Regions from separate parts of the Neobacillus sp. D3-1R genome, predicted to be linked through region 2. Evidence: a T-box and tRNA genes for the amino acid it is inferred to sense, from the RefSeq annotation. Region 2 holds a T-box; the other holds one or more tRNA genes.
The links. The T-box of region 2 lies ahead of tyrS (tyrosine--tRNA ligase). A T-box ahead of a tRNA ligase gene usually reads a tRNA of that ligase, here a tRNA-Tyr.
Positions count from the first base shown of each region.

Region 1 (15,012 bases), 1.2 Mb from region 2:
GCATTCCATGAATATTACCAGATGGTGAGGTCTCTGCCGTATTTAAATCTCCATGGGCATCATACCAAATAACTCCAAGATTCTTGTAATGTTTACCTACACCTGCTAATGTACCAATAGCAATGCTATGGTCACCACCAAGCACTAAAGGAAAGGCTCCATCCTTAATCGCTTGATCAACAGTTGCTGCAAGTTTTTCACTACCCTCTGCAACCGACTTTAAATTTTTCAAGTTGGTTTCGGCATTTTGAACTCGCTCTGCTCTACCAATTTCAATATCTCCTAAATCCTCTATATCAAAATGTAACTCTTCTAAACGTTCTACTACACCAGCATATCGAATGGCACTAGGTCCCATATCGACTCCTCTTCGTGTTTGACCTAAATCCATCGGAACACCAATTAATGATATTTTTTTATTCATCGATTAACTCCTCCTTCTCCCCTATACATACTATTTTAACCGCTTACATTCGCTTGACTCAACTCGACAAAGTTATGCATATATATACGGGAAAAAGGAGAATAAGCTCAACATAATTGTTTATTTCAATTTATGAAGATAGTACCAAATTACCCATTAGCTTTAAACATACTCAACATATAATTTAGAATAAAAAAAATGCGATTACTCTCTAATGAAAGTAATCGCATTTTAATGAGCCATGAAGGACTCGAACCTTCGACCCTCTGATTAAAAGTCAGATGCTCTACCGACTGAGCTAATGGCTCGTTGGCTGGGCTAGCAGGATTTGAACCTACGCATGTCGCAGTCAAAGTGCGATGCCTTACCGCTTGGCTATAGCCCAATGATTTTTTAAATTATAAAGGACATTTATATATTGTCCACTTTTTACTTTTTTTATGAAAAAAAATGGTGGAGGGGGACGGATTCGAACCGCCGAACCCAAAGGAGCGGATTTACAGTCCGCCGCGTTTAGCCACTTCGCTACCCCTCCAAAAGAGTGCCGGCTAGAGGACTTGAACCCCCAACCTACTGATTACAAGTCAGTTGCTCTACCAATTGAGCTAAACCGGCATATTTTTATTAAAAGAAAAAATCTTTTTGCTAATGCAAAAAATCTAAAATGGAGGATGACGGGATCGAACCGCCGACCCTCTGCTTGTAAGGCAGATGCTCTCCCAGCTGAGCTAATCCTCCGAAATAATATTTAAGGAACTTTATTTTCTCTATCGAGAAAAAAGTTGGTGACCCATACGGGATTCGAACCCGTGTTACCGCCGTGAAAGGGCGGTGTCTTAACCGCTTGACCAATGGGCCGTTATAATAATAATGGTAAGCTTCCAAGCGGGCTCGAACCGCTGACCTCTTCCTTACCATGGAAGTGCTCTACCTGCTGAGCTATGGAAGCATTAAAACTACCTGCTCACTATAATCTTTTTCTAAAAAAATATGGCTCCGCAGGTAGGACTCGAACCTACGACCGTTCGGTTAACAGCCGAATGCTCTACCACTGAGCTACTGCGGAACGATATGATGCCTGGCGACGTCCTACTCTCACAGGAGGAATCCTCCAACTACCATCGGCGCTGAGAAGCTTAACTTCCGTGTTCGGTATGGGAACGGGTGTGACCTTCTCGCCATCGCCACCAGACTATTTTGTTTTCGACACTTTTTTATTATAATGTCTTTTTTTAAAAAATCAAGAGAAAATTTTACTTTTCATTCCCTCAAAACTAGATAATGTATTAGAAGAAGTAAAAAACAAGTTTGCCTTATTTGGATATCCAAATGTTTTGGTTAAGTCCTCGAACGATTAGTATCAGTCAGCTCCACACGTCACCGCGCTTCCACCTCTGACCTATCAACCTGATCATCTTTCAGGGTTCTTACTAGCTTACGCTATGGGAAATCTCATCTTGAGGGGGGCTTCATGCTTAGATGCTTTCAGCACTTATCCCGTCCGCACATAGCTACCCAGCGATGCCTTTGGCAAGACAACTGGTACACCAGCGGTGCGTCCATCCCGGTCCTCTCGTACTAAGGACAGCTCCTCTCAAATTTCCTACGCCCACGACGGATAGGGACCGAACTGTCTCACGACGTTCTGAACCCAGCTCGCGTACCGCTTTAATGGGCGAACAGCCCAACCCTTGGGACCGACTACAGCCCCAGGATGCGATGAGCCGACATCGAGGTGCCAAACCTCCCCGTCGATGTGGACTCTTGGGGGAGATAAGCCTGTTATCCCCGGGGTAGCTTTTATCCGTTGAGCGATGGCCCTTCCATGCGGAACCACCGGATCACTAAGCCCGACTTTCGTCCCTGCTCGACTTGTAGGTCTCGCAGTCAAGCTCCCTTGTGCCTTTACACTCTACGAATGATTTCCAACCATTCTGAGGGAACCTTTGGGCGCCTCCGTTACTCTTTAGGAGGCGACCGCCCCAGTCAAACTGCCCACCTGACACTGTCTCCCACCCCGATAGAGGGGTGCGGGTTAGAATTTCAATACAGCCAGGGTAGTATCCCACCGACGCCTCCACCGAAGCTGGCGCTCCGGCTTCTCAGGCTCCTACCTATCCTGTACAAGCTGTACCAAAATTCAATATCAGGCTACAGTAAAGCTCCACGGGGTCTTTCCGTCCTGTCGCGGGTAACCTGCATCTTCACAGGTACTATAATTTCACCGAGTCTCTCGTTGAGACAGTGCCCAGATCGTTACGCCTTTCGTGCGGGTCGGAACTTACCCGACAAGGAATTTCGCTACCTTAGGACCGTTATAGTTACGGCCGCCGTTTACTGGGGCTTCGATTCAGAGCTTCGCTTGCGCTAACCCCTCCTCTTAACCTTCCAGCACCGGGCAGGCGTCAGCCCCTATACTTCGCCTTACGGCTTCGCAGAGACCTGTGTTTTTGCTAAACAGTCGCCTGGGCCTATTCACTGCGGCTTTTCGAGGCTATTCACCCCAAAAAGCACCCCTTCTCCCGAAGTTACGGGGTCATTTTGCCGAGTTCCTTAACGAGAGTTCTCTCGCACACCTTAGGATTCTCTCCTCGCCTACCTGTGTCGGTTTGCGGTACGGGCACCTTTTATCTCGCTAGAGGCTTTTCTTGGCAGCGTGGAATCAGGAACTTCGGTACTATATTTCCCTCGCTATCACAGCTCAGCCTTCACGGTAACGGGATTTGCCTCGTTACCAGCCTAACTGCTTAGACGCACATATCCAACAGTGCGCTTACCCTATCCTTCTGCGTCCCCCCATTGCTCAAACGATAAAGAGGTGGTACAGGAATATCAACCTGTTATCCATCGCCTACGCCTTTCGGCCTCGGCTTAGGTCCCGACTAACCCTGAGCGGACGAGCCTTCCTCAGGAAACCTTAGGCATACGGTGGATGGGATTCTCACCCATCTTTCGCTACTCATACCGGCATTCTCACTTCTAAGCGCTCCACCAGTCCTTACGGTCTAGCTTCAACGCCCTTAGAACGCTCTCCTACCACTGACACCATACGGTGTCAATCCACAGCTTCGGTGTTACGTTTAGCCCCGGTACATTTTCGGCGCAGAGTCACTCGACCAGTGAGCTATTACGCACTCTTTAAATGGTGGCTGCTTCTAAGCCAACATCCTGGTTGTCTAAGCAACTCCACATCCTTTTCCACTTAACGTAAACTTTGGGACCTTAGCTGGTGGTCTGGGCTGTTTCCCTTTTGACTACGGATCTTATCACTCGCAGTCTGACTCCCACGGATAAGTCTTTGGCATTCGGAGTTTGTCTGAATTCGGTAACCCGATGAGGGCCCCTAGTCCAAACAGTGCTCTACCTCCAAGACTCTTACTACGTGAGGCTAGCCCTAAAGCTATTTCGGAGAGAACCAGCTATCTCCAAGTTCGATTGGAATTTCTCCGCTACCCACACCTCATCCCCGCACTTTTCAACGTGCGTGGGTTCGGGCCTCCATCCAGTGTTACCTGGACTTCACCCTGGACATGGGTAGATCACCTGGTTTCGGGTCTACGACCACATACTCATTCGCCCTATTCAGACTCGCTTTCGCTGCGGCTCCGTCTTATCAACTTAACCTTGCATGTAATCGTAACTCGCCGGTTCATTCTACAAAAGGCACGCTATCACCCATTAACGGGCTCTAACTACTTGTAGGCACACGGTTTCAGGATCTTTTTCACTCCCCTTCCGGGGTGCTTTTCACCTTTCCCTCACGGTACTGGTTCACTATCGGTCACTAGGGAGTATTTAGCCTTGGGAGATGGTCCTCCCTGCTTCCGACCGGATTTCTCGTGTCCGGCCGTACTCAGGATCCACTCAGGAGGGAACGAAGTTTCGACTACAGGGTTTTTACCTTCTCTGACCGATCTTTCCAGATCTGTTCATCTACCCCGTTCCTTTGTAACTCCATGTTGAGTGTCCTACAACCCCAAGAGGCAAGCCTCTTGGTTTGGGCTATGTCCCGTTTCGCTCGCCGCTACTCAGGGAATCGCGTTTGCTTTCTCTTCCTCCGGGTACTTAGATGTTTCAGTTCCCCGGGTATGCCATCAGTACCCTATGTATTCAGGTAAAGATACTACTCCATTACGAGCAGTGGGTTTCCCCATTCGGAAATCTCCGGATCAAAGCTTACTTACAGCTCCCCGGAGCATATCGGCGTTAGTCCCGTCCTTCATCGGCTCCTAGTGCCAAGGCATCCACCGTGCGCCCTTATTAACTTAACCTAAAGGTTAATTCTCTTACTATAAAATAAGAGAGAAACTAAAATGGCAATTACTCGGTTTTTACTTGGTTTCTTCTATACGATTATCTAGTTTTCAAGGAACAAAAATAGCAATATCCTTTGCTATTAAGTAGCAATAGCAATATATTGCCACAAGAGAGATTGCTCTCTCAAAACTAAACACCAAACGATTAACACCAAAGATTTTAATGTTTTTGTGACCGATGGTCACTTATATTCCTTAGAAAGGAGGTGATCCAGCCGCACCTTCCGATACGGCTACCTTGTTACGACTTCACCCCAATCATCTGTCCCACCTTAGGCGGCTGGCTCCTTACGGTTACCCCACCGACTTCGGGTGTTACAAACTCTCGTGGTGTGACGGGCGGTGTGTACAAGGCCCGGGAACGTATTCACCGCGGCATGCTGATCCGCGATTACTAGCGATTCCAGCTTCATGCAGGCGAGTTGCAGCCTGCAATCCGAACTGAGAATGGTTTTATGGGATTCGCTTAACCTCGCGGTCTTGCAGCCCTTTGTACCATCCATTGTAGCACGTGTGTAGCCCAGGTCATAAGGGGCATGATGATTTGACGTCATCCCCACCTTCCTCCGGTTTGTCACCGGCAGTCACCTTAGAGTGCCCAACTAAATGCTGGCAACTAAGATCAAGGGTTGCGCTCGTTGCGGGACTTAACCCAACATCTCACGACACGAGCTGACGACAACCATGCACCACCTGTCACTCTGTCCCCCGAAGGGGAAAGCCCTATCTCTAGGGTTGTCAGAGGATGTCAAGACCTGGTAAGGTTCTTCGCGTTGCTTCGAATTAAACCACATGCTCCACCGCTTGTGCGGGCCCCCGTCAATTCCTTTGAGTTTCAGTCTTGCGACCGTACTCCCCAGGCGGAGTGCTTAATGCGTTAGCTGCAGCACTAAAGGGCGGAAACCCTCTAACACTTAGCACTCATCGTTTACGGCGTGGACTACCAGGGTATCTAATCCTGTTTGCTCCCCACGCTTTCGCGCCTCAGCGTCAGTTACAGACCAGAAAGTCGCCTTCGCCACTGGTGTTCCTCCACATCTCTACGCATTTCACCGCTACACGTGGAATTCCACTTTCCTCTTCTGTACTCAAGTCCCCCAGTTTCCAATGACCCTCCACGGTTGAGCCGTGGGCTTTCACATCAGACTTAAAGGACCGCCTGCGCGCGCTTTACGCCCAATAATTCCGGACAACGCTTGCCACCTACGTATTACCGCGGCTGCTGGCACGTAGTTAGCCGTGGCTTTCTGGTTAGGTACCGTCAAGGTACCGGCAGTTACTCCGGTACTTGTTCTTCCCTAACAACAGAGCTTTACGACCCGAAGGCCTTCATCGCTCACGCGGCGTTGCTCCGTCAGACTTTCGTCCATTGCGGAAGATTCCCTACTGCTGCCTCCCGTAGGAGTCTGGGCCGTGTCTCAGTCCCAGTGTGGCCGATCACCCTCTCAGGTCGGCTACGCATCGTCGCCTTGGTGAGCCGTTACCTCACCAACTAGCTAATGCGCCGCGGGCCCATCTGTAAGTGACAGCCGAAACCGTCTTTCAGCTTTTCCTCATGTGAGGAAAAGGATTATCCGGTATTAGCTCCGGTTTCCCGAAGTTATCCCAGTCTTACAGGCAGGTTGCCCACGTGTTACTCACCCGTCCGCCGCTAACCTTCAGGAGCAAGCTCCTAAAGATTCGCTCGACTTGCATGTATTAGGCACGCCGCCAGCGTTCGTCCTGAGCCAGGATCAAACTCTCCAATAAAGTGTTTGATATAGCTCATAAAGTTTACTCTGGCTTTTTTTAAAACTTCTATAATAGAAGCCTTACCTTTGTTAATGTTTGGTTGTTTAGTTTTCAAAGAACAATTTCATTATCGCTCAAAAGCGACTTTATTAATTTAGCATATCGTACTGTTAGTGTCAACAACTTTTTAACAAGTTAATTTAGGCTCAGCAGCGACGTTTATTAATATACAAAATATCATAAAAGAAGTCAACACATTTTAAAATGTTTTTTAAATCTTATTCACCTTTTTTTCTTTCTTCCTCATATACTTTAAACATTCATTAGGGGAAGCTACCCTTTTAAATAGTGTAAATAGGATCTTATATCTTTCCTCCATAGCACGTTTAACAATATGATCAATACGTTCATCTTTTAAATCAAAAAGGATTTCATCCATTTCCCTTTTTATTAAATATTGAATTTCTTTAACCTCTTTTTCATTGATTAACATTCCGATCATTTATTTGCCCCCTTACGTTCTCTGTTTTTGTAGTATTTTCCATATTTTTTATTTTTATAAGAAAAAAATACATATCCGGTAAAATTCTGCATAAAAATGAGACAAGAAGTGTTTTGGACGAGGTGGTTAAGACAATGAATTTCTTTATCGTTATGAATGGAAAATCGTTTAGGCAAATTTTTCTGATTATCATTCTTGCTTTTTTTACTGCATTTTTTCTCTATATGCAAAACATCGCTGTTTCACCGGTATTCTCTACAAAAGATGGACCAAAGGCAGTCTATAAAGGCGAGAAGGACGTTGCTCTAACATTTAATATCGGTTGGGGTGATGAAAAAGCAGCACCTATCCTGGATGTATTAGAAAAAAGAGGTGTCAAATCGGCTACCTTTTTCCTATCCGCTTCATGGGCAGAGCGACACCCAGACTTAGTTAACAGAATTGTAAAAGATGGCTATGAGATTGGATTGCTTGGTTATAATTATTTAGATTACTCGGACTTAGAGGATAGCAAAATTAAAAAAGATATTTCAAATGCTCAAGTAGCGTTCAATAAGTTAAATATAAAAAACATAAAACTACTTAGAGCTCCTACTGGACATTTTGATAAAAGGACACTAGAAATTGCGAATAGGTATGGATACACGGTGGTTCACTGGAGTGTAGATTCGAAGGATTGGACGAACCCCGGGGTGAATAAAATTGTTGCCAATGTCAAAGATGCCAAAAAGGGTGATATTATCCTTTTACACGCCTCTGATTCTGCAAAACAAACGGCAAAGGCATTACCTAAAATACTAGATGATCTAAATAGTAAAGGCTTAAAACTAGTCACCGTGTCTGCTATGATCGCTAATGGAGATTCAAAATCAAATGAAATTCGTTAAATAAGAAAAGCGCAAGCGCCTTGGTAAGCCCCGACAAGCAAATGTTCTCTCGCGTAAGAAGTCTGAACTTTGACTTCTTACGCGAGAGGTTATTTGACCTCGAGGGGCTAGGCGCTGGAGCTAGACAATTTTCGAAGTTCCGAAAAATTAAACTTTCTTACCCATTAAAAAAACAAAGCCATCTTATTTAGACGGCTTTGTTTTTTGTTGTTTTTGTATAGTAGATTTTTGATTAAGTTTATGTAATATCAATAATTGATAAGCATTACAAATTAATAAAGGAAAAATCATTAAATAGATCCAACTTTTTTCATTCACGCGTAGAACGGGGACCCATTCAAGAATGGTCACTACAATCATAAAAAATAATGCTGGGATAAAGGCTTCTTTGTTGGTTTGTTTAGCTTTTACAAAAGCAACTATTACCCCTACTACCAATATAAATAAAGCTAACCCAATATAAGGCCAAAGGCTCTCACCCGCTTTTGCAAAAACAGCAAATCGAAAATAAATTAAATCAAATATGACGAAAAGAATAAGTACAATTTGGACCGGTTTCCATAATGATTTAAACATCCCTAATCCAAATCGATGAACCGTTAAATAAGCAAAAAATCCCGCCTGACTTAACATACTAAAAATAAAGCCTACCCCTATTAACCATATTAAAGTGGATAAAATTTCTCCTAGATGAAAACTTGTGAATATCGGTCGGAATTCGTCCCATCTTACCACAAAACCAACAATTGCTGTGGTAAATCCACCCAATAATAATGTCGTAAAAAATAATCTTACCCAATTTCGGCTAGTCACACACTTGTCCTCCAAAAAAATATTCCTTTACCCATTGATTGTATCAATCCAGGTTTGAAAAATCTAGGTTGAATAATTTCTCTCCTTTTTCTCATCCTAAACATTAAGGAATCATATGTGAAAGGAGCTTGGTTATGTTTAGAAAAAGAAGATTGCTCCTCCTTAGCTTTTTGATCTTAACCGTCACTGGCTGCTCCGGGAATCAAGCTAGTGGAGGAGAACTGGACTACGAGCAGACAAAAAAAATGGTTGTGGATATACTAAAAACAGACGATGGTAAAAAAGCCATTCAAGAGGTCATGTCCGATGATGGAATGAAACAAAAATTAGTGATGGACCAAAAAGTAGTCACTGATACAATTGAAAAAACATTAATTTCCGATAAAGGAGCAGACTTCTGGAAAAAATCCTTTGAAGATCCTAAATTTGCTGAAAGTGTAGCAAAAAGTATGAAAAAGGAAAATGAAAAGCTCTTAAAGGACTTAATGAAAGATCCTGAATATCGCGGAATGATGATCGAAATATTAAAAGACCCTGAACTTGAAAAAGAACTAATTAATGTATTGAAAAGCAAAGAATACAAAGAACACCTTCAATCGGCTATTTCAGAAACCTTTGATAGCCCACTATTTAAGGTGAAAATACAGTCCATTCTTATAAAAGCTGCCGAGGAAATAAAGGCTACCGGAAAAAGTAGCGGTAGCGAAGATAAAGGTGGAGGTGGTGGCGGAAATTCTGGCAGTGGTGGTTGATGAATGGAAAAGCGCAAGCGTCTTGGTGCTGGAGCTAGACATTTTCGTAGTCCCAAAAAGTATACTTTCTTACCTAAAAAAGAGGCTGAAAAATTCAGCCTCCTTTCTTATTTTTCTAATAGTGTCACGACTTTTTCAGCAATTTCTAAATACGTTTTCCCTAGTCTATGGTCAACTTGATACACAGAAGGAGCAAAGTCGGTTTCATCAAAGTCTGGTTGAGCTAATGGAAGCTTTCCTAATAATTCTGTTCGTAATTCCTCAGAGAGTTTTTCTCCTCCGCCTTGGCCAAATACATATTCTTTTTCACCTGTTAATTTGCTTTCGAAATAAGACATATTTTCGATAACACCTAAAATTTCATGTTCTGTTCGAAGCGCCATTGCTCCCGCACGTGCCGCAACAAATGCTGCTGTTGCATGTGGAGTTGTGACAATGATTTCTTTACAGCTTGGAAGCATAGTGTGGACATCCAAAGCAACATCCCCAGTGCCTGGTGGTAAATCTAATAATAAATAATCTAGGTCGCCCCATTCTACTTCATTAAAGAAGCTGTTCAACATCTTACCAAGCATTGGGCCACGCCAAATAATCGGTGCATTATCCTCTACGAAAAAGCCCATTGAGATTACCTTTACCCCAAAGCGTTCAACCGGAAGGATTTTCTCATTTTTTACAACTGGTCTTGTTGTGATTCCCATCATGTCTGGAACACTAAAGCCGTAAATATCAGCATCCACTAATCCAACCTTCTTGCCTAATCTAGCAAGAGAAACGGCTAAGTTTACGGATACTGTAGATTTCCCAACTCCACCTTTACCACTTGCAATCGCGATAAAAGTGGTTTTACTTCCCGCTCCTAATAACCCTGGATCTTTTTCATTTGTAACTTGGTGCTTTAATAACTCTTCATCTGGTAACTGGCTGAAGCGTAGTCCTACGGAATCTGCACCAGCCTCTTTTAGTAATTGTACAATTTGTGTTTGCAACTGCAATTGTTCAGCAGTACCAGTCTTGGCAATCGCAATCTTGACACTTACATGATTCTTCTCTTCTTTTATTTTAATTTCTTCAATGGCGTTTACTTCACCTAATGATTTATGTAAAAAAGGCTCTTTTAATCCGTTTAAAACTTCTCTTACTTTTGCTTCTGTTAACATATAAACACCCACCTTAGAATAAAGTTTCCAATAAACACAGTATAGCATATTTTTGCAGAATAACAGTTAAGTGTATCACACCATTTATACTTTATTACATTTACAAAGTGTTTATGGAATTAAAAAGAAGGCTATGTAGCCTTCCTTAGTTTCTTTTCTTTTCATTAGAAAAATACCTTAAAACACCATTATATATGGAAGCTGCAACCTTTTCTTGATATTCCAGACTTTTTAATTGTTCTCGCTCCTCAGGATTGGATAAAAACCCGATTTCTACCAATACCCCAGGTTTTTCTGCATTTTTTAACAAATAAATACTATTACTAGGTTTGGCTTTACGGTCTGTATTCTCTAAATTACGACTCAGCTCGTCTTGGATGAATTTGGCCGCTCTTTTATTCTCTATATAATTAGGGGAATAAAACAGCTGAGCTCCTCTCCACTGTGGTTGAGGGATAGCATTTAAATGAACACTCAAGAAGAAATCAATTTGGGAATCATTAATCATGTCTAACCGTCTTTTTAAATCTTGAACCTTTCTTTTACTATATCCCTTTAACCCAGGATCCGCTAAGTCCGTATCCGTTTCTCTTGTCATGATGACTAATGCACCCTGCTCTTGAAGATAATCCTTCATTTTTTTAGATACATTCAAAGCAATATCTTTTTCATAGGCATCCTCAGGACCAGCACCGGGGTCTGGATACCCATGACCAGGGTCAATCAAAATAATTTTCCCTGAAAGAGGGAGGTTCCACGAATTCCAAGAATCATCCTCCATAAAATCATACTGCAATATTAAAAACAAAAGAAGTAATCCTATGGTGAATGCGGCTATTTTTATTTTTCTCCTCACGAAAAAACCATTCCTTCCTGCTCGTCCCTTTTCATTTCACTATATGGGACAGAAATGGTTTTTAGAACAACAAATAGTATGAGCCCATCATTTCCTCCTAATGTTAGAAGAAACCTAATGGGCTATAGAAAAAATGATTAATGAAGACGAAGCTTATATCTTCTTTCCCCTTTTCGAAAACCTTCGTTCCACCACTCATTTACATACTGTTCGCATAAGTAATAAAGTGATTCACTGTATACTCCTTCATCAAAGGATCCTAAATATAAAAGGAAGTTATATAAAGTATCAACTAAATGTTTTTCATCTGTTGCACAACGCTGCCGGATGGACTCCATGCTTTCACCATAATAACCAAACCGACTGTACTTTGCCCCAAGTAAAAATGACTCAATAGCAACATCATAGCATGCTTCCTCAATTCCTGATTGAATCATTAGGTTTTGTGTGAATCGTGTAGAGCCAAATAAATTTTGAACACGGCCTTTTAACATATTTATCGATAAATCTCGAAGAACAGTACGTTCATACTTAATTTGCTTATCTTTTCTTTTATCTTTAAGAGTCGTTATGACATTCATATTTTCACCTCTTAAAAATAGTCTTTATCTCTAGGCGATCACTATCCGCAAAAACCATTTCCAATCTTCTTAAAAAATGTAAAAAAACCAGTCGTGAAGACTGGTTTATCTTTTAGCCACTAATGTATAGGTCTTTGGCAAGCCAATATCATGTATTTTATGATTTGGTTCCTCTTCCAACGTTGTGATTTTAAGCTCCGTTTGTCCTACAGCCGTAATAACCTCACCAATGGTCCATTTCCGTTGCCGTACTTCTGTTAACTCCGTCTGGTCCACGTCATTCATATGTTTTGAAAAAGCGACACTTGAGCTTTCAATTGTAGGATTAAAATAATTCCCGGTCACTTTATGTTTTTTTCCGCTAGAGGTAATCAACTTTGTTGAGATTGGATGAAATTCGTGAAGAATAAATTGTCCGCCCTTTGATAAAAGGGAATCCACTGTTTGAAACAATGGCAGTAAGTCAAGGAAATAGTGAAGAACTCCCAGTTCCATCAAGACAATATCATATTTTTCAGATGTTACCTTCTCTGGAAGATTTAAAACATCTGCTACCACATAGTGTAAGGAAACACCCGCTTCCTTTGCCAATTCGGTGGCAAACCGTTCATTTTCTTTTGAAAAATCAACAATGGTTACCTTAGCACCAATGATGGATAATGCTACACCCTTTACACCATTAGATCCCATTAGATGTAGGACATTTTTACTTTTTACATCACCCATGTATTTATAAAAAGGATGAAGTCTCCATTCTGGATTTTCTTTGATCTTATGAACCACTTCGGATGGATTTCCGTACCGATTTAATAATGCTTGATAATTATTTTGGTTCCAAGCCTGGTTGTTGTTGGCTGTTATGTCATGCTGTTTTTCATGTAGATATGAATGGGCTGCATGTTTTATTTTCTCATCACTGGTTGGATCATATAGATACCCATAAAGTGATCGGCACCATAGGGTCGTATTATCTTTATCAATGGATATTCGATAAGGATCTGTACGAATCGTTGTATTAAAAAAGCAGGTTACTTTTACAAAATGCTCTTGGTGATAAAAAGAAAATAGAGCCTTCGTCACATCTTTTTCTATTTCAGTAGGATGGTACTCTGAAAATAATAAATAAGCAGCATCTAAGGAGTCCCACTGAATATGTATGTCAATGTCATCCTTATCCAACCCACTTATCCCTTGAATAAATAAGGCCGTTTCTTCAACATATTGGTAAGCTATATTTTCGTCATTTAGCCTATTGGCTATCTTCGTTATCGTGTTCCAGCGGTTTATATGATTCATGGAATTTCCTCCGTACCTGACTATACTCACTTATGCCCTTCTAAGATATCACAATGATACTACAATAAGAAATAGCAGGCGTACATAATAACTGATATGAGCAGATTTAATGCAATTTAATTGGATTTATCCTCCCCAAGGGAATGGTTTGGGTAGATAGACACTTTCTAACGGACATTTCCGCTTGGCCTCAAGGCCTCTTTGTCCGTTAGACACCTTCTATTGGACATTTTCACGTGTTCTCATGGCTGCTTTGTCCGATAGAGGCTTTCTATTGGACATTTCCGAGTGTCCTCTTGGCTGCTTTGTCCGATAGACACCTTCTATTGGACATTTCCGAGTATCCACTAAAGCTCATTGTCCATTAGACTCCTCCTATTGGACATTTCCGAGTGTCCTTAAAGCTATTTTGTCCGATATACAACTTCTATTGGACATTTCCGCGTATCCACCAAAGCTCTTTGTCCGTTAGACACCTTCTATTGGACATTTCCTAGAGTCCTCATGGCTTTTTTGTCCAATAGAACTGGACATCTCAGAATAGATAAACACTATTAAAATTTTCTAATAAAAAAGACCCCCAACCAAAATGGTTGAGAGTCTTTCCAAGGCGCCAAAAATTAACGCTTTGAGAACTGAGGCGCACGACGAGCACCTTTAAGTCCGTATTTCTTACGTTCTTTCATACGAGCGTCACGAGTTAATAAACCAGCGCGCTTTAATGTTGGACGGAATTCTGGATCAGCTTGAAGTAACGCACGAGCGATACCGTGGCGGATAGCGCCAGCTTGACCAGTGTAACCTCCACCTTTAACATTTACAAGCACATCGTAGCTTCCTAATGTTTCAGTAGCGTTTAATGGTTGTTTAACCACTTCACGTAAAGCTTCGAATGGAATGTAGTTTGAGATTTCACGATCGTTAATGATGATTTGTCCGTTACCTGGTACTAAACGTACACGTGCAACAGAGCTCTTACGGCGACCTGTACCAATATATTGAACTTGTGCCAAGTTAATAACCTCCCCTAAAAATTATCCGCGAAGTTCGTAAACTTCAGGTTGTTGTGCTTGGTGTGGATGTTCAGCACCAGCGTATACGTGTAATTTCTTGAACATTTGACGACCTAAAGAATTCTTAGGAAGCATGCCTTTGATTGCAAGCTCTAACATTTGTGTAGGATAGTTAGTTCTCATTTCAAGAGCTGTTCTAGTCTTTAATCCACCTGGGTGCATTGTGTGACGGATATAAAGCTTGTCAGTTAATTTTTTACCTGTTAATTCGATCTTTGAAGCGTTGATGATGATTACATGATCACCTGTATCAACATTCGGTGTATAAGTTGGTTTATGTTTACCACGTAAAATGGATGCTACTTCACTTGAAAGACGACCTAAAGTCTTACCTTCAGCGTCAACAACTAACCATTTACGTTCGATATTTTGTGCGTTCGCCATAAATGTTGTGCGCATGGTTTTCCCTCCTATAAATAATCCATTACTAAATTGGTTTCGTATATTTTTATCACAGATAAGTTCCGGGGCTTATTTGTGGGGTTAAATAACATACCATATGCTATAATATATCCTTTGCCATCAGATGTCAAGAAGATGTTACACCAGGATAGGTTGTTATTAAAAAAATAATTTACCTTTTTTTTGAGTTTAAAAACCTTAATAAAAAACCTTCCACAA
Region 1 covers NZ_CP197471.1:4,626,524-4,641,535, reverse strand. Annotated here, with positions in the region: gene rocF (arginase) at 1-424, opposite strand, end outside; tRNA gene ACSBPO_RS23440 (tRNA-Lys) at 660-732, opposite strand; tRNA gene ACSBPO_RS23435 (tRNA-Gln) at 735-809, opposite strand; tRNA gene ACSBPO_RS23430 (tRNA-Tyr) at 876-959, opposite strand; tRNA gene ACSBPO_RS23425 (tRNA-Thr) at 967-1,039, opposite strand; tRNA gene ACSBPO_RS23420 (tRNA-Val) at 1,090-1,162, opposite strand; tRNA gene ACSBPO_RS23415 (tRNA-Glu) at 1,208-1,282, opposite strand; tRNA gene ACSBPO_RS23410 (tRNA-Thr) at 1,301-1,373, opposite strand; tRNA gene ACSBPO_RS23405 (tRNA-Asn) at 1,416-1,490, opposite strand; rRNA gene rrf (5S ribosomal RNA) at 1,501-1,616, opposite strand; rRNA gene ACSBPO_RS23395 (23S ribosomal RNA) at 1,759-4,695, opposite strand; rRNA gene ACSBPO_RS23390 (16S ribosomal RNA) at 4,940-6,489, opposite strand; gene ACSBPO_RS23385 (hypothetical protein) at 6,743-6,973, opposite strand; gene pdaB (polysaccharide deacetylase family sporulation protein PdaB) at 7,108-7,860, shown strand; gene ACSBPO_RS23375 (KinB-signaling pathway activation protein) at 8,044-8,673, opposite strand; gene gerD (spore germination lipoprotein GerD) at 8,808-9,425, shown strand; gene ACSBPO_RS23365 (Mrp/NBP35 family ATP-binding protein) at 9,533-10,585, opposite strand; gene cwlD (N-acetylmuramoyl-L-alanine amidase CwlD) at 10,731-11,441, opposite strand; gene ACSBPO_RS23355 (YbaK family protein) at 11,579-12,022, opposite strand; gene ACSBPO_RS23350 (class I SAM-dependent methyltransferase) at 12,128-13,318, opposite strand; gene rpsI (30S ribosomal protein S9) at 13,939-14,331, opposite strand; gene rplM (50S ribosomal protein L13) at 14,353-14,790, opposite strand; gene truA (tRNA pseudouridine(38-40) synthase TruA) at 14,992-15,012, opposite strand, start outside.
Region 1: it encodes a tRNA-Tyr, which carries the amino acid that the T-box ahead of tyrS (tyrosine--tRNA ligase) is inferred to sense. The anticodon was not compared.

Region 2 (15,012 bases):
AGTTGTTTCCGATTGACTAAAAATTTAACTCCAGCTTCAATCTCAGGCGTCACAACTTTAGAAGCAGCTATCAGTGCATCGACTGCCCAGGCAGTGTGGGTTAACGTACTTACTCCAAGAGGAATGTATTTGTTATTAATATCACTTTTACAGGATTCCCCCCAGCCGCCATCCACATTTTGGATTTTCTTTAACCATTCGACCCCTTTTTGAATGGATCTATGGTTGGAAGGGATTCGGACTGCTTTTAGCCCCGTGATTGCCGCCCAAGTACCGTATATATAACAAATTCCCCATCGTCCATACCACGAACCATCCTTTTCTTGGTTTTTCTCAAGCCATTTGACTGCCTTTTTAATAGATGAATGATTGATAGACATTTTAGTATACTTACCCAAAAACTCTAATGTTCTACCAGTCAAATCTGCACTACTTGGGTCAGTTAATAAATATTTAGCACCTTCAATGGGCAATAAATTGATAATAGATTTATTGACATTTTTTTCAAAAGCTGCCCATCCACCATCATCATTTTGCATCGAAATCAACCACTTTAACCCTTTGTCCCAAGCTTCTCTAATAGATGGGTTATGTGCAGTTTCCTGTGAGAGCGATCTAAGAACGGCAGTTGTATCATCTATATCAGGATTTATGGTATTAATCTCAGAGAATCCCCACCCTCCAGGGAGACTTTGAGGATTATGAATAGCCCAGTCACCATATTGGTGATGTTGCTTCTTTAGCAAATATTGGTTTGCCCTTTTTATAACGGGATCAGAGGTGGCAACACCTGCCCTTTGCATTGCAAAGCTAATTAAAGAGGTATTCCAAACAGTAGCTGTTGTATATTGAATATGGAAATGATCGTTAATGGTCGTTTTCATTCTTTTTAATCCGTCGACGGCTTTTAATATGAGAGGATCGCGATTTGAATATCCTAAAGAGAGCAATGCGAATATCATCAGAAAAGTAGAACTGAAATAACTATAGAATGTTCCATCCTTTTCAATTCTATTTAACATGTACTGTTTACCTTGTTCTATCGCATAAGCATGAATTTCCCCTGGTAATCCGACCAAATTCTTTATTACATCTTTTAGATAGATATAAATAGCTTTCCATTCCCCTGACCTTTCCCATTCTAAGGAAATATCTTTATTAGATAAAAATAAATTTTTCAGATCGGGGCTTTTTGAAGTTTTTTTACTATATTTTTTATCCGCTACTATCATAATTGGAACGAGATTGGCCCTTCCATACACAGAAAAGTCATAAAAATTAATAGGAAAGGTGGTAGGAAGTAAGAGGATTTCAATCGGGATAGGAAAAAAGGTTGGCCAGGGATATTGATTAGTTAAAGCTAACATTACTTTTGTAAACATATGACACTTTTCAATTCCACCATTTTTTAAAATAAAACGTTTAGCTGCTAGCATTCGTTTATCATTGTTATTTACATACCCGGAATAAAGTAAAGAGTAATAGGCTTCAACAGTTGCAGTTAAATTCCCCTCTTCTTCATCATAGTAGAGCTTCCAGGCACCATTTGTCTCCTGTTTATTCAATATTCGTTCTACAAGCTGTTTCACTAACTCTTCATCATCAACTTCAAGTGTCCGCAATAAAATGATCATATAGGCATCAGTTGATATTCCTGTTTCAAACGGATAATTCCAGGAACCATCAACATCTTGATCTTTTTTTAGAATGTCTATGATTCGATCCATTTCATTTTTAATATTTTTACGATGCATTTTCTCACTCCCCTTAAAACCTGTTCCGTACCTTATACATATTCCTTATTTGTTTCCTAAATACAAAAAGGTGGTGAAAAATCTGATGTGTCCTTTAGGAAAAAATAGGTTAACCCGTTTATCAAAACATCTTATGGAAATCAAAAATGAATTAAAAAATAAGAAACCTATTTTCATAGATGAAAAAAAGTTAAGCGAGAATGATCAACGCCTTATAGAAAGGATTAGAAAAATAACAACTGAAAATAATCTTAATAATATTGTAAGAACAAAAGCCTATCTAGAGTTTTATCAAAAATATCCTGAAATTCACTGGTCATTTTTAGCACATATGGTTTCAAGAAACGGCGGTTGGAATATGACAGATTTAGAGGGAGAATACTTATCTAGATTACTAAGCAGATCATCCAGGCAAGCATTTTTTTCTTTTCTAGAGAGAGGAAACTGGCTCATTTTTCAAGATGCGTATCCACAATTATTACTTTACGAAGAAAGTCTAAGAAGCAGAAAAAACTACTTTTATTTACTTCCCTTTTTAAATATTTCTTTATTTATGGAGACTATATGGAATCATTATTGGATAAAGAAAGACCCCAATATTTTGACAATCGGCCTCATTGTAAATGAACAAAATTATATAGAGGAACGGGTTGTTCAGAATCCGCTTTTAAAAGAAAAAGTATTTAATTCAATTGAATTTAAAATCCAAGACTTATTATCGTTTAATCAAATTCTTTTGCCATATGAACAGAATAATAAGGTGAGGTTCTTAGGACAGACGGTCCATCATTTCGATTCACTCCATGAACGAATTTTGATAGGAAAAAGATTATACAACCTCCTTTTTCAATCAGAAGATATTGCTAACAGCGTGCTTCACTGGGCCATACAAAATCCGCACACAGCCTCTCGTAAGGATTACTGGCCTAATTTATTTAATGATATCAAGGAAGGAGTTCCAGGACTTGAATCAGTGCTTAAAGTAAATCAATGTAAACTGATTCCTGGGTCAATGCGACTCTATAGTCCCAGATTAGAGATTGTGTGGAAAAATGTTCATCATAAACAAGCAGAACCAGGTGACTGGTTTAAAGATTGGAAAGTGGTTGAATATTTAATGTATACAGATGAAAATATCAATGGAGATATAATGAGTGACTATTGTCAAACTTTAGAAAAACTTGATCTTACTACTGCTGCAAAAAAGGTTATTTTCGATTAGTTCTTTCCCAGTTATAAAGGTATAAAAAAATCCCCTTTTTAGGGGATTTTTCTATTCATTAATCTACGTAATTGATAAGATGGTATTTCTTCTTTCCTCTTCTAATGATCGTAAATTGGCCTTCAATGCGATCCTTTTCATCCACCACATAATCTACTTGGGTTACCTTCTCCCCATTTAAAGAAACAGCTCCGTTTGTAATATCTTCTCTTGCTTGACGCTTTGAAGGACTGATACCCGCAGCTACTAAAAGATCTACTAAGGTAATTTCTTCACCCGTTGAATGATTGTAGGAAGGAACATCTTTAAAGCCCTGTTTAATTTCGGTAGCAGAAAGTTTTTTCACATCACCGCTAAATAGCGCATCTGTAATTTTAATAGCTTGAGCTAATGCCTCTTCACCATGAATAAGACGTGTCATTTCTTCAGCTAAAGTCTTTTGAGCCTTGCGTAGGTGAGGTTCTTCCTGTACAGATACTTCTAAGGCTTCAATTTCTTCTCGTGATAAGAATGTAAAATATTTAAGGTATTTGATTACATCAGCATCAGCCGTATTAATCCAGAACTGGTAGAACTCGTATGGTGTTGTTTTCTCAGGATCCAGCCAAACTGCGCCACTTTCTGTTTTCCCAAATTTTGTACCGTCGGACTTTGTCACTAATGGAATTGTCATCCCGTAAGCTTTTGATCCTTCAGGAAGCATTTTTCGAATTAATTCTAAACCTGTCGTAATATTTCCCCACTGGTCACTACCACCAATTTGTAATTTACATTGAAGGTTTTCGTATAAATGTTTAAAATCCATTCCTTGCATAATCGTGTAAGTAAATTCAGTAAAAGAAATACCTGTTTCCAAACGAGTTGCAATCGTTTCTTTGGATAACATGTAATTGATTCCGATATGCTTTCCGTAATCACGAAGGAAAGTAATCATATTCATCGGCGCTGTCCAATCGTAGTTGTTAACCATTAAAGCGCCATTCTCACCCTCAAAATCAAAAATCGAATGCAGCTGTTTTTGTAGGCAATCTACATTATGTTGTACGGTCTCAATGGTTTGAAGGGTTCTTTCCTCTGTTGCTTTCGGATCACCAATTAATCCTGTAGCTCCACCAACTAGAACAATAGGACGATGTCCATGATTTTGGAAACGTCTTAAGGTTAAAAATGGAAGAAGGTGTCCAATGTGCATACTATCCCCGGTTGGGTCCATCCCACAATATAAGGAAATCTTTTCTTTATTTAAAAGTTCCTTTAACCCTTCTTCATCTGTTTGCTGGTATACTATTCCACGCCATTGCAAATCCTGTAATAAATCCATTTTGACTCCTCCTATTTATAAGTAACAATGTTAATTGTTTACCCTATTTGATTTTTAACCTTTTAATAAGGCCAAATAAAAAAACGCCCTTGCAAAAATGCAAGGACGCTAATATGCGCGGTACCACCTGGCTTGAGCGTTTTGAATGCGAACAAACGCATGAAGAACACTCCACTTAACATGTTAACGGACATGACCGTTTACCACTACTGTTCATGTTCATGGCAAAAGCTCCGGGAGGTAATTCGTTCTTCTATTTGCATCGGTTTACACCAACCACCGACTCTCTAAAACAGGGATAGAAGGACTACTGGATTCCCATCAAAGCAGTAACAATTTTTAATTAAACCATTTTTACCATAAAATATAGTTAGTTGTCAATTTCCTTTTTCTTTTTTCCTTTTCCAAAAAAAGACATCAAAAATTGGAAATATCAGAAAAATGTCAAACCTTGTCATCTTCCTTTTCTGATTATGCTATAATTGTATGTGATTTTAGGGGGATTGATTAAATGAACAATGAATCGAATAAATGGGTGGACAGGTGGAAGTACTTTCTAAATCTTTTCACACATAAAAGAACAGTCAAAAGTGCCAGAATTACCTATCAAGTTATCTGGAATTTAGTTCTTATATTTTTTATTGTTATTCTTTTAGGCGGCGCTTTTGCAGGTGGAATCGGTGCTGGCTACTTTGCCTCACTTGTTAAGGATGAACCGATTAGACCATATGAGAAAATGAAAAAAGAAATTTATAATTACGAGGAAACATCCGAACTCTATTTTGCTAATGATATCTATCTAGGTAATTTAAGAACCGACTTGGAACGTGAAGAGGTTCAAATAAAGGATGTTTCGAAATATTTAGTCGATGCGGTTGTTGCTACAGAAGACGAATATTTCTATGACCATTCAGGTGTAGTACCGAAAGCGATCTTTCGTGCCCTTTTTCAAGAAGTAACCAATTCTTCCGTTCAATCGGGTGGAAGTACGTTAACTCAACAATTAATTAAAAATCAAATCCTTACAAATGAAGTATCTTTTGAACGTAAAGCAAAAGAAATTTTATTAGCCTTACGCCTAGAGAAATTTTTTAAGAAAGAAGAAATTTTAGAGGCCTATTTGAATGTATCTCCTTTCGGGAGAAATTCTTCCGGAAGAAATATTGCCGGAGTGCAAACTGCTGCTAAAGGTATATTTGGTGTTAATGTAAAAGAATTAACTCTTCCGCAAGCTGCCTTTATTGCTGGATTGCCTCAAAGTCCTTTTGGTTATACCCCTTTTACGAATGAAGGCGTTTTAAAATCTAATCTTGAACCTGGTCTAACAAGAATGAAGACGGTTTTAAAAAGGATGTATGATGGTGGATTTATAAGCAATAAAGAATATCAAAATGCACTTACCTATGATGTAACAAAAGACTTTATTCCACCAAAATCTAGCAGTATAGAAAAATATCCTTGGTTAACATTTGAAATTGAAAAACGAGCAATTGACATATTAGCTGTTTCTTTAGCTGAAAAAGATGGTTATGAGGAAAAAGATTTAAAGCAAAATAATGAATTGTATGAAGAGTATACGACTCTTGCAAATCGAAATCTGCGACAAAACGGCTATAAGATCCATTCCACCATCGATAAAGATATTTATGATGCGATGCAGAAAACAAAGGATGCATATCCTTATTATGGACCAGATAAACCCCAAGTGGTTAAAGATCCAGATACTGGACAAGATAAAACGATTCAAGAACCTGTTGAGGTTGGAGCCATTTTAATCGAAAATAATACAGGAAAAATAATTAGCTTTGTGGGCGGACGAGATTATTCTCGTGCACAAGTGAATCACGCAACTTACACGAAACGTCAAAATGGATCTACCATGAAGCCATTACTTGTTTACGGTCCTGCTATTGAACTAGGGAAAGCTTCACCTGGAAGTCCCCTTCCGGATGTTGAATTAAGGCTTGATCCTTCTAACCCAGATAAGCCTTGGCCACTTAACTATGATAAACACTACAATGGCCTAGTTTCCGCGAGATATGCTCTTGCAAAATCTTATAATGTTCCTGCCATCAAACTATATAGAGATATTATCAATGAGAGGCCAGCTAAATATTTAGAAAAAATGGGCTTTACCTCTTTACTTGAACCCGATTATACCAATTTATCAACTGCCATTGGATCTCTAGAACAAGGGGTAACAGTTGAGGAAAATACAAATGCATTTGCCACTTTTGCTAACGGTGGAAAATTTGTCGATGCCTATTTGATCGATAAAATTTTAGATAAAAACGGAAAAGTTGTCTATGAGCATAAAACCAAATCCGAAGAAGTTTTCAGCCCGCAAACTGCCTATTTAACCGTTGATATGATGCGGGATGTTATTAAACGAGGAACGGCCTCTGCTGTTAATGGTCGCCTAAAGTTTCAAACAGACTGGGCAGGTAAAACAGGAACAGGAAATGAATTCTTTGACTCCTGGTTTGTTGCATCCAATCCAAATGTCACATTTGGAATCTGGACTGGTTATGACCATAATAAATCCTTAGAAATAAAAAGGGGTTTAAGCTATAGCATGCGAACCAATTATTTATGGGCCGACTTATTAAATGCTGCTTATGACGTAAATCCTGAATTAGTCGATCCTGTTGAACCATTTAAAATGCCCGGTGGAATTGTAAAAAGATCCATCTGTGCGGTTTCGGGTTTACTTCCTTCTGAGGCATGTTCAAGAGCTGGACTAGTTGAAAGTGATTTATTTAATATGAAATATGCCCCAACAGAAGTTGATTCTAGTTTAATTGACGGTAAATATGTTCAGGTCGGTGAGAAAAAATATTTAGCGCTTGACTCTACACCAGATGAGTTTGCAGAACATGGTTTGATCTTAAACCCTGATTACATGGAACAAATTACTGGTGTAAAAATACCTGAACCGGGACAATTAATTCCTAAAAAAGATGGCTGGTCAAAGATCCTTGTACCAAATGATAAAATCCAGGAAAATGGCCAAATACCTGATGACCCTTTAATATCAGTATCCGGTAACACTATTTCATGGGCTAAGGATGTGGAACCTGATGTTATTGGCTATCGAATATATAACAGTAAAGGAGAAAAGGTCGGAATTGAAAAGTCAGGTTCAGACTATGCTTTCGATGTTAAAAATGGTACTTATTATGTAACAGCAGTCGATATCGCAGGACAGGAATCCCCTCCATCTAATGTGGTTGAAGTTGGAAAACCAATACAGTCTGATGATCCTAATTCAGATGAAGAAACGGATGACAATTCCAAAGATAAAGATAAAGAAATTATTGATTTAGTTCCATTTTCTAACGAAACCAAAAAACCTAAATCCAAAAATTAAAAAAACGGAAGTGCTCTAACAAGCACTTCCGTTCTGTTTTTTAGTCTTCCATTGTAGATAAGTCACCAGTTGGCAAGTTTAACTCCCATGCTTTAAGAACACGACGCATGATTTTACCACTTCTTGTCTTTGGCAATTTATCACGGAAATCTATTTCACGTGGTGCTGCATGTGCAGCTAATCCTAATTTCACAAATTGACGAATTTCTTCTTTTAATTCTTCTGTAGCTTCATAGCCATCACGAAGAGCGACAAACGCTTTAATAATTTCCCCTCTCACAGGATCTGGCTTCCCAATAACTCCAGCCTCAGCAACAGCAGGATGTTCCACTAATTTACTTTCAACTTCAAATGGTCCTACACGTTCACCAGAAGTCATAATAACATCATCAATTCTACCTTGGAACCAGAAATAACCGTCCTCATCCATATAAGCAGAATCACCTGATACATACCAGTCACCTGGCATAAAATAAGACTCATATTTCGCAGAGTTATTCCAAATCGTATGCATCATGGATGGCCAGCCTTTTTTAATAGCTAAATTGCCCATACGATACGGAGGAAGCTCATTACCTTGATCATCGACAATAGCAGCTTCAACACCAGGAATTGGTTTCCCCATGGAACCAGGCTTTATTTCCATACAAGGATAGTTACAGATAAGCTGCGCACCCGTCTCTGTCATCCACCATGTATCATGAATACGTAACTGGAATACTTTCATTCCCCAACGAACGACTTCGGGGTTTAATGGTTCCCCTACACTTAAAATATGACGAAGAGAAGTTAAGTCAAACTTCTTAACTACTTCATCTCCTGCGCCCATTAACATACGGAATGCTGTTGGAGCACTATACCATACAGTAACGCCATAATCCTCAATAACCTTATACCATGTCTCAGGACTAAAACGTCCTCCTACTACAACATTTGAAGCACCTGCTAACCATGGTCCAAATATTCCATATGATGTTCCTGTTACCCATCCTGGGTCAGCAGTACACCAATATACATCTTCCTCTTGTAAGTCTAATACCCATTTTGCGGTTTGATAATGCTGAAGCATCGCATTATGAACATGTAAAACCCCTTTTGGTTTTCCCGTAGACCCAGAAGTATAATGAAGGATTAGCCCGTCTGTACGATCTACCCACTCAATATATAATACTTTACTAGACTCTTTAAATCTTTTATTAAAATCAATATATTTACCACTTTCTTCAATACCTTCCCCAACTAGGAAAATATGTTTCAATTCTGGCAATTGATCCACAGGTACACGTTTTAATAGTTCAGGCGTCGTTACTAAAACCTTTGCCCCGCTATCCTCTAAACGGTCTCGGACTGCCCCCTCCATGAACGCTTCAAAAAGCGGTCCAACGATTGCACCTAACTTAATCGCACCTAAAACAGCAAAATATAGCTCTGGAGAACGAGGCATAAAAATAAATACACGGTCCCCTTTTTCTACGTCCCCATAAGTTTTTAAAGCATTCCCAGCTTGGTTAGAAAAGTCTTTCATTTCTTTAAACGTATACTTTTCCGTACGTTTTCCATCTGCATAATATAAGGCAATTTTATTTTTGCGATCAGACGCAGCATGTCGATCAATTGCCTCATAAGCCATATTGACTCTTCCCGTTTCAGACCAAGAGAATTGTTTCTCAACTTCTAACCAATCAAACTGCTTGTACATCTCATCATAATTTGGCAGATTATGATTTCCTTTTACAACTGGTAGCGCTTCCACTTTCACTAACATCATCCCCCTAATGAATGTCATAAAAACGTTTATTAATATTATAGTATACTTTTCCCGTATTCTCAATTTTAAAAATATTCTTTCAGTAGATATATCATTTTTATGCAGTTATTTGGTAAAATATATGTCTATTTACAGAAAATTAAGTGAAAGCGCTTTAATTTGAGAGATTTTATGTATAATATAATTGAATGAAAGGATTATTAGGGGTGAACGAATGGAACATAAAAAAATATATAATGCAAAAGAATTAAAGACTCCTCATGGTAATTTATTTATTGAGGGTCCCATCTCTTCTGATAAATTAGCAAGTTATGATTTCCATGAAGATCTTGTTGCTTTTCGTCCGCCAGCACAACAACATAAGGCACTAATTGAAATAGCAGGATTACCAGAAGGCAGAATCATTGTCGCAAGACATCGACATACCATTGTAGGATATGTTACCTACCTATATCCAGATCCGCTTGAGAGATGGTCAGAAGGGAAAATGGATAATTTAATCGAACTTGGAGCAATAGAGGTCATTCCAGAATTTCGCGGCTGTTCCGTTGGTAAAAACTTATTAAATGTTTCAATGATGGACGATGCGATGGAAGACTTCATCATTATCACAACCGAATATTATTGGCATTGGGATTTAAAAGGTACTGGGCTAAATGTGTGGGAATATCGAAAGGTCATGGAAAAAATGATGAATTCCGGCGGGTTGCAATGGTACGCTACTGACGATCCAGAAATAAGTTCACACCCTGCCAACTGTTTAATGGCTCGAATAGGAAAAAGAGTGGATACAGAATCCATACAAAAATTTGATCGCTTACGATTTATGAACCGTTTCATGTATTAATTGGGTGTTTGAAAGGGGATATTCAGATGATCGTTGAAGAAGTTATGAAAGCAGACGTCGTTAGTCTATATCCAACTGATACGATTTCTAAAGCAATCCTGGTGATGGCAGCTAAAAAAATACGCCATATACCAGTCATAGATGATCACCGCCATGTCGTTGGGTTAATCACTGACAGGGATATTCGTGATGCTACTCCATCTATTTTTCGTGCGAATGAACATGCCGAAGACTTAGAAAAGCCTATTTCTTCCATTATGAGACAAAATGTCATTATTGGACATCCTCTTGATTTCGTTGAAGAAGTGGCTGCTTTATTTTACGAACATCACATCAGTTGCTTGCCGATTGTAAAGGATCAAGTATTAGTAGGCATACTAACTGAAACCGATTTACTCCATACATTAGTAGAGCTTACAGGTGCACATCAGCCAGGCTCACAAATTCAAGTTAAAGTACCAAATAAATCTGGCATGCTTTGTGAAATTGCTACCATCATCCGCAACCATCATGCCAATATTCAAAGCGTTTTAGTCTATCCTGATAAAAAAGATGAACAGTACAAAGTTCTCGTTATTAGAGTTCAAATGATGAATCCCATTGCCGTTGTTAAAGATTTAGAAACGGCTGGTCATCAAGTAATTTGGCCAAAACTTCCGGGAGCTACATCATGATATCCGATTCTATTTTTATATACTCCGAGGAATTACTAAATTACAAGTTTAGTAGTCAACATCCCTTTAATCAATTCAGACTAAAACTAACCCTAGATTTATTAAAAAAACTTAATGCTATTGAAGAACATATGATCATTCCTCCTAAAAAGGCAACGGAGGAGGAACTAGCACTTATCCATGATCCAAGCTATATACAAGCTGTTAAACTAGCTGGTGATGGCCAGCTTTCAACTGATACCGCTGAAAACTATGGTTTAGGTACAGAGGACACCCCCATTTTCCCTAAAATGCATGATGCAAGCTCTTTTTTAGTTGGCGGAACATTAACAGCCGTTGATTATGTTATGAGTGGGAAAGTGAAACATGCGCTTAATCTTGGCGGAGGATTACATCATGGTTTTAGAGGGAAAGCCTCTGGCTTCTGTATATATAATGACAGTGCAGTAGCCATTAAGTATATCCAAGAAAAATATAATGCTAGAGTCCTTTATGTAGATACCGATGCCCATCATGGTGACGGGGTTCAATGGGCTTTTTACGATGATCCAAATGTTTGTACCTTGTCGATACATGAGACAGGTCGTTACCTATTTCCTGGTACCGGAAATATTACAGAAAGAGGTCAAGGGAAAGGATACGGCTATTCTTTTAATATTCCAGTAGATGCTTTCACAGAAGATGATTCTTGGTTATATGCATACGAAACTTCCTTACGTGAAATTGCATCGTATTTTAAACCTGATGTCATTGTTACACAGAATGGTGCAGATTCACATTACTATGATCCATTGACACATTTATCTGCTTCTATGAAAATTTATCGAGAGATTCCGAAGCTTGCCCATGAAATAGCCCACACATATTGTGATGGTAAGTGGATTGCGGTAGGAGGCGGAGGTTATGATATTTGGCGGGTTGTCCCTCGAGCATGGGCCCATATTTGGCTGGAAATGACGGAAAACTCAAATTGTTTTGGAAGCTTACCGAAAAGCTGGTTAGAGGAATGGCAAAAGTTATCACCAGTACCTTTACCTAAGAATTGGGAAGATGAAACGGACCTATATCCTCCTATCCCAAGAAAGGCAGAAATTACAGAAAAGAATTTCCAAACAGTAGAAAGAGCTCTATATCCTATACGTAATCAACCAAAAAGCTAAAAAGAGAGTTGTCACTTTTTTGACAGCTCTCTTTTACTGGATGTTTTACTTTTTTATCTTGTTGATTGGCGATGCTCAATCCGATGAGGCAGAACGACGATACTATCATCTACCGTTTCTTTATTCATATACTTCGTTAAAAGTCTCATGGCTACAGCACCAATATCATATAAAGGCTGAACTACTGATGTTAACTGAGGTCGCACCATTAGAGCTAATCTTGTATTATCCGAACTGATGACTTCAAAATCTTTTGGTATTTCATAGCCCTTGTCTTCTGCACCATGAATGACACCTAATGCCATTTCATCTGTTCCAACAAAAATGGCCGTTGGCTTTTCATTGTTCTCCATTAGCTTCTCAAACGCTTCTATACCAGAATCGTAGGTATAGTCACCTTCTACTACAAAATCCTCACGATAAGGAATTTCCGCTTGTTCTAAAGCACGTTTATACCCCATTAACTTTTTCTCACCATTAATTGGCTCGTGAAGAGGTCCAGTCACAAACGCAATCTGCTTATGACCTCTTTCCACAAATTCAATAACAGCATCATAGGTTCCTTGCTCGTAATCAATATTGACGGATGGAATTTTCCCGGATTCTTCGATAGAACCAGCTAAAACAATAGGAACAGGTGATTTTTCAAACTCATCTACATGTTCAGAGGTAATATTTCCGCCCATAAAAACAATTCCGTCTACTTGTTTACCTAGCATTGTATTTAAAAGATGGAGTTCTTTGTCCTTATTTTGGTCTGAATTACTTAAAATAATATTATATTTGTACATCGTCGCAATATCTTCAATCCCACGAGCTAATTCTGCAAAGAAAATACTTGATATATCTGGTATGATAACCCCAACAGTTGTTGTCTTTTTGCTAGCCAAACCTCTCGCAACAGCATTCGGTCTGTAACCTAAACGTTCAATCACGTCATTTACTTTTTTTCTTGTTGCAGGCTTTACATTTGGATTTCCGTTCACAACACGGGAAACGGTCGCCATGGAAACGTTTGCTTCACGAGCAACATCGTATATCGTTACATTCATTTTTGACAACTCCCTCAAAAAACATTTCTATTTCTTATTTTATTGCAAGTTATGTCATACTAATCATTTATTAAGTTTGTGATGTAGTAAACAATCTAAAAGTGTAATTTATCATATCATACGACATGTGCAGACAAGCCGCAATGAAAAGCATGAGAAATTCATTAAATATTTAAAGTTAAACAAATAAAAACCTCCTACCAAGCGGCAAGAGGTTCCACCATTTCATTTAAACTCGTGCATAAGCAAAAGAATTTATTTCTTTCATGAATTGATCGAATTGCTCTAAATTCATTTGCTGAGCAGCATCGGATAATGCTACGGCTGGATCTGGATGTACTTCTGCCATCACTCCATCTGCACCAATGGCTAATGCTGCTTTAGCAGCTGGCAACAGGAGATCTCTACGTCCTGTTGAGTGTGTAACATCCACTAAAACAGGTAAATGTGTTTCTTGTTTTAAAATAGGTACAGCTGAAATATCTAATGTATTTCTTGTAGCTCTTTCGTAAGTACGGATTCCACGCTCACAAAGAATAATTTGTCCATTTCCTTGAGACATAATATACTCAGCAGCATTGATAAATTCTTCTATTGTAGCCGCTATACCGCGTTTTAATAAAACCGGTTTATTAACGGCACCTGCAGCTTTAAGCAGTTCGAAGTTTTGCATATTTCTTGCCCCGATTTGAATAACATCAATATATTCGCATGCGGTTTCGATGTCTGCAGGGTTTACAATTTCACTAATAACAGCCATATCGAACTCATCGGCTACTCTTTTTAAAATTTTTAGACCCTCTAATCCTAAACCTTGGAAATCATATGGAGATGTTCTTGGTTTGTATGCTCCACCTCGCAGTAGGCGTAACCCTTTTTCTCTAACGGCTTTTGCGACAGTAGCCGTTTGCTCATAGGATTCTACTGCACAAGGTCCAAAAACAAAATGAGGAACTCCGTTACCGATTAATTCACCTTTAACATTAACAATCGTATCCTCTGCTTTTTTCTTTCGTGATACCAGTAATGCCTTACTGTGATCATCTTTTTGTAAATCTAATCCCGCTTTAAAAATTTCTTTAAATAAATGATCTATTGTCGAATTATCAAATGGTCCATCATTATTTTGTTTGATTAAATCCAACATTATTCTTTCACGAACAGGATCGTATCGGTAGACGCCTTGAGACTCCTTTACACGTCCAATTTCCTGGACAAGCAATGCTCTCTCATTGATAAGCTTTAATAGCTCTAAATTTAATTCATCTACTCTTCCACGAAGCTGGTCCAATTCAACTTCCTTGCTCATCATACATCCCGTCCTTTCTCTTATTTTTGGCGACTTGATCATTAAAATGCAAAACGTCTAATCTTCTTTATCAAGCAAGAAAAATATGATACATTTTGTATAAAGATGACGAATTATACATACTGCTAACACTATTTTTTTTATTAGGATTTATTATAATAGATTAGCTTTCCTTTGTCACTCTTTTTTCTTTATTAATTAAACGCTTTTCAGTATTAAAGTAAAGTATGTTCATAAAATAAAGTGGGTGCATCATTTTGCAGGATAATAAAAAGATATTTGCACTAGATATTGGGACTCGTTCTGTAGTTGGAATTATATTAGAAGAACAAAATGGTCAATTCCAGGTATTAGACGTGCTTATTAAAGAGCATACAGAACGTGCAATGCTCGATGGCCAAATCCATGATGTATTGGCGGTATCAAAGGTAATTTCAGAGATTAAAGAACAGTTAGAAAAACGTCATGGTCTTTTGACAAAGGTTTGTGTCGCAGCAGCTGGTCGTGCTTTAAAAACAGAAAGAGCTAGCTATAG
Region 2 covers NZ_CP197471.1:3,380,073-3,395,084, forward strand. Annotated here, with positions in the region: gene shc (squalene--hopene cyclase) at 1-1,754, opposite strand, end outside; gene ACSBPO_RS17375 (DUF2515 family protein) at 1,840-2,976, shown strand; gene tyrS (tyrosine--tRNA ligase) at 3,035-4,297, opposite strand; T-box leader at 4,396-4,631, opposite strand; gene ACSBPO_RS17385 (transglycosylase domain-containing protein) at 4,809-7,667, shown strand; gene acsA (acetate--CoA ligase) at 7,708-9,426, opposite strand; gene ACSBPO_RS17395 (GNAT family N-acetyltransferase) at 9,650-10,282, shown strand; gene ACSBPO_RS17400 (acetoin utilization AcuB family protein) at 10,309-10,956, shown strand; gene ACSBPO_RS17405 (acetoin utilization protein AcuC) at 10,953-12,116, shown strand; gene ccpA (catabolite control protein A) at 12,170-13,168, opposite strand; gene ACSBPO_RS17415 (bifunctional 3-deoxy-7-phosphoheptulonate synthase/chorismate mutase) at 13,398-14,477, opposite strand; gene ACSBPO_RS17420 (cell division FtsA domain-containing protein) at 14,735-15,012, shown strand, end outside.